DNA from 2 places in the Neomoorella thermoacetica genome. Region 2 is predicted to be linked to the other one. Evidence: riboswitches for the same ligand, from Rfam matches in the RefSeq annotation. Region 2 holds a riboswitch; the other holds the start of a gene.

Evidence for each region. A riboswitch is a leader RNA that binds a small molecule or an ion and turns the genes downstream of it on or off. The one in region 2 is predicted to bind cobalamin.
Region 1: linked by a shared signal. The riboswitch ahead of thiC (phosphomethylpyrimidine synthase ThiC) and the one ahead of cobU (bifunctional adenosylcobinamide kinase/adenosylcobinamide-phosphate guanylyltransferase) in region 2 are both predicted to bind cobalamin.

What each region holds. Positions count from the first base shown of each region.
Region 1 covers NZ_CP012369.1:1,662,236-1,664,433, reverse strand. Annotated here, with positions in the region: gene MOTHE_RS08380 (hypothetical protein) at 313-492, shown strand; cobalamin riboswitch at 635-804, shown strand; gene thiC (phosphomethylpyrimidine synthase ThiC) at 1,050-2,198, shown strand, end outside.
Region 2 covers NZ_CP012369.1:1,010,273-1,012,470, reverse strand. Annotated here, with positions in the region: gene cbiD (cobalt-precorrin-5B (C(1))-methyltransferase CbiD) at 1-249, opposite strand, end outside; gene cobU (bifunctional adenosylcobinamide kinase/adenosylcobinamide-phosphate guanylyltransferase) at 370-957, opposite strand; cobalamin riboswitch at 1,085-1,261, opposite strand; gene MOTHE_RS05070 (hypothetical protein) at 1,299-1,559, opposite strand; gene MOTHE_RS05065 (PHP domain-containing protein) at 1,612-2,198, opposite strand, start outside.

The sequences.
Region 1 (2,198 bases), 650 kb from region 2:
CAAATGTCCTTCAATGCTATAACTCCGTCAAAGAGGCTTTACAGGCTTTTGCTCGTGTGGGTTGGGTTTTAAAACGGTAGCGAAGTAATCATTTGATTATGGTTATAATAACTAACATGGCCCTATTTATGAGATTTAAAGATGCAGAGGGGCTATCGTATACGTTAATTCTCCTTGGACTTACTTCTATTAACTTAAGGTGGGAGTAAGGCAGTGCCGGTAGTGACGATATCTTCAAAAGGGCAGCTAATTATCCCTGCTGAAATCCGGAAATAACATACCATCAAGCAAGGGGACAAGTTTGAGGTGCGGGTGGCCGAGGGAAAGCTGGTATTAGTCCCCCTGAAGGAAAAGCCCTTCGTGCGTTTGTACGGGGCATTAAAGGGTGAAACCAACCTGGTCCGGTCACTGCAAGAAGAACATGCCAGGGAGACCGAAAAGGAAAACCGGCGGGTAGAGTTGCGGGTCGGCATAGGTGACCATCGACCATAGAGGAGTTTGAACATTTCTCCTATCACAGTGACATTTTCTCAGTCCGCTTACAGGGTGACAATATCACTGTCCGGTGACACATATTTTACAAAGGGCCTTTACAGAAAACAGGCGAACAATTATAATTTTAGAATAGAAAGTTGCATATGGTTACTTTTCAGGTGCCCGCAAGGGAGAATAGGGAACCGGGTGCGAATCCCGGACGGACCCGCCACTGTGAAGGTGAGCACTTGCCAGACCACTCCTTAATGGGGGAAGGGGCAAAGGTGTGATGATCCGAGTCAGGAGACCTGCCTGAAAAGTTTATGCCGCCCTCGCGGAAGGGGCGGGCGTAAGCATGGATGATGGTAAAGTCCACGCTGAGATATGGCGTGGACTTTATTTTTTATCAATCAAACAAAGGGAGAGGATGATTTATGGCATAGGTTCCTTGTGCATGGCTGTCATTGCAGGGTTTTACCCGGTCATCAAGAAAGCGAAAAAATACTGTGAAGAAGGCAAACATTGCGGCGTAAACCGCTGTTGGAGTTGCAAAAATACAGTGGGAGGGAGAATAGTTGAACCTGATAGAAAGCGCCCGGGCCGGCTTGATTACCCCCGAAATGGAGCAGGTGGCCGTTCAGGAGGGTGTAACTCCGGAATTCGTGAGGCAGGGTGTGGCTGATGGGACGATAGTCATCCTGCGCAATGCCCGCCGGCAGAACGTCACTCCAGTTGGTGTCGGTAAAGGGCTGAGGACAAAGGTCAGCGCCAGCGTCGGTTTGTACGGAGAGACGGGCGGTATTGATGTGGAGGTTGCCAAGATTAAAGCCGCCGTGGAAGCGGGAACGGACGCCATCATGGATCTGAGCGTCAGCGGGGACATCGAGGCCATGCTTGCGGAAACGCTGGCCGTTTCCCCCAAGCCCGTCGGTACCTTGCCCCTTTACCAGGCCATGGCCGAAGCCGGCAGAAAATACGGTTCTTCCGTTAACATGAGAGATGAAGACTTGTTTGATGTAATTGAACGCCACGCGGCCGCCGGGGTAGACTTTCTGGCCCTGCACTGCGGGACTACTATGAATATTGTAGAACGCGCCAGAAACGAGGGCCGGATCGATCCTCTGGTAAGCTACGGGGGTTCCCACCTGATCGGGTGGATGCTGGCGAACCGGAGGGAAAACCCCCTTTATGAACACTTTGACCGGGTTCTTGCGATTGCCCGGAAGTACGATGTTACCATCAGCTTTGCCGACGGCATGCGACCGGGATGCCTGGCCGATTCCCTGGATGGCCCCCAGGTGGAAGAGCTGGTTGTTTTGGGAGAGCTGGTCAGGCGGGCGAGGGAAGCCGGTGTACAGGTGATGGTAAAAGGGCCGGGTCATGTACCCTTGCAGCAACTAAAGGCGACGGTTGTCCTGGAAAAAAGTCTCTGCCACGGGGCGCCGTATTTTGTCTTCGGCCCCCTGGTAACAGATATCGCAATCGGTTATGACCATATCAATGCTGCTATCGGGGGTGCCTTGAGCGCCTGGGCGGGTGCGGAGTTTCTCTGTTATGTAACTGCCGCCGAACATGTGGGGATTCCGGATATTGACCAGGTCCGGGAGGGAGTGATTGCCGCTCGCATTGCCGCCCATGCCGCCGACCTGGCCAACGGCCTTACCTGTGCCCGGGAATGGGATCGGGAGCTTTCCCGGGCGAGAAAAGAACTGGACTGGAAGCGG
Region 2 (2,198 bases):
CCTGGCCCTTACGTGAATGGCAACTCCGTGGGTAACATCGGGGTCATCACCGGCGTCTTTTATGATGATGGCTTCGGCCTCTTCAACACCTTTATGTACGGTAACGGGTAAAGTTATTATTTCTCCCCGGGGCAGGGTCAGGGTAATTTCTTGGACCTCTTCCCCTCGCCACAGGGCCAGGGCTGCTGCCTTGGCTGCCCCTGCAGCGCAGGTCCCCGTGGTATAACCCCGACGTAATTTTTGGACCACTGCTTTTTCCTCCGAAAATAGCTCGCTTCAGAAAAATGTCGGCAAGTGTAGTTTTCTCTGGAAGCCACAGGTCGGTGGCAGGATGAGACGCTTTTAGGGCTCGCCCTGTAACCCCAAGGTTTACCACGCAGTTACAGCTTGTTCCCCACCTTTAAGGACTACAGGCAGCCCTGCCACCACCAGGTATACCCTGTCCGCCTGGCGGGCTAATTCCTGGTTAGCCAGGCCCAGGAGATCGCGAAACAGCCGTCCCAGGGGATAGGGTGGCACCAGGCCCAGACCTACTTCTTCAGTAACTACAATTACCCTGGCCCTGACCTGGTAGGCTGTAGTTGCCAGTTCCCTGAATCTGGAGGTAATCCTTGCTATCAACTCTTCCCTTTGTTCCCGGTTTTTTTCAGCCTCGTAATGGTAATTGTTCAAGAGATTACTGAGCCACATTCCCAGGCTATCAAGGAGCAGGGTGTCAGCCTGCCGGCCTTCCTGTCTTATGGTCTCGATGACTTCCAGGGGGGTTTCTATCGTCCGCCAGCTGGCTGGCCGCCGGTTTCGATGGAGGTCTACCCGGGCGGCCATTTCTTCATCATTAATCATGGCCGTTGCCAGATAAACCACTTGGCCACCTGCTTCCCCGGCCAGTTTCTCGGCCAGGCTACTCTTGCCGCTCCGGCTTCCCCCGGTCACCATAATTAGCGGCCCGCGTTCCATATAATACTCTCCCCACGTTAGAATACATGGTTTCCCCCGGCGGCATGGGAGGTTTATAAAGAACAAACTCCAGCCTCGCGACCATGGCTGGAGTAAGAACCTTAAGTTTATATTTCGCCCCTTTACGCGAGGGTTGAACCAACAGGCAGGTTTCCTGGCTCCCGGCTCATTACTTTTCCTCGCCTTCCCAGTAGATCACCAGTGGCCTCTGAGGAAAAACTCCCCGGTTACAGTGGCGCGACCGCTCAGGATTTACACCTGATTCCCTTTTAACCCTGCAGGCACCTGTTGTTTATTAAATTTGCTTATAGTATAAACCACCACCTGGCCCAGGTCAAGTCCTATGATACAATATCCCCCCGGAGTTTACAGTTAAGGAATACCAACTCTCTATTTTTTTGCCAGATGACCCGGGCGTAACGGCGGTTACGAGCCCGGAGTTGCTCTTTTTCCTGGCGCAGGCGGTTTACCAGCTCCCATTTTTCGTTTTCACTTTTTTCCACCAGGCGCATCAGGACACGCCGGCTGATCCGCAGTTGTTCAACTCTGTTCTCCAGCTCTTGAATACGCTGGTAAAGGGCTACCTGGCTATCTCCAGCCAACGGGCCCACCCCCTTTTATTTCTTGCTAAAGTATATGACCAAAAACTAATCCTTAGTCGCCCGCATCCCTGATCCTTTGCCACCTCTCCTTGAGCCGTACCAGTTCCGGAGCTCCGATGGTGCAGGAACCCAGATCAGCATGGCTGTCTCCCGACCGGCCATGGAAATCGGAACCACCAGTCACTACCAAATCGTACCTGGAGGCTAGTTTCAGGTAACGCTCCCTGGTGACAGGATCATGGTGGGGGTAATAAACCTCCAGGCCCTGGAGCCCGGAGTTTACCAACGCGGGAATAATGTCATCGGCCTGGCTCAGCCCGGGGTGGGCCAGAACAGGTACCCCACCTGCCTCCAGAATTACCTTCACAGCCACAGAGGGCGGAATTTTAGCCCGTGGTACATAGGCCGGTCGACCCCTATCCAGGAGGGCTTTAAAGGCGGCATCAATGGAGGGCAGATATCCCTTCTGGACCAGTGCCGCCGCTATATGGGGACGGCCTGTAGTCTCACCCTTGGCTTCCCTCGCGACGTCAGCCATGGTCAGGTTATAACCCAGATCCCTGAGCCTGGCTACGATCTTCAGATTGCGCCGCTGGCGAGCCTGGCGCATGGTTTCCAGAAAAGCCATGAGTTCTCCCT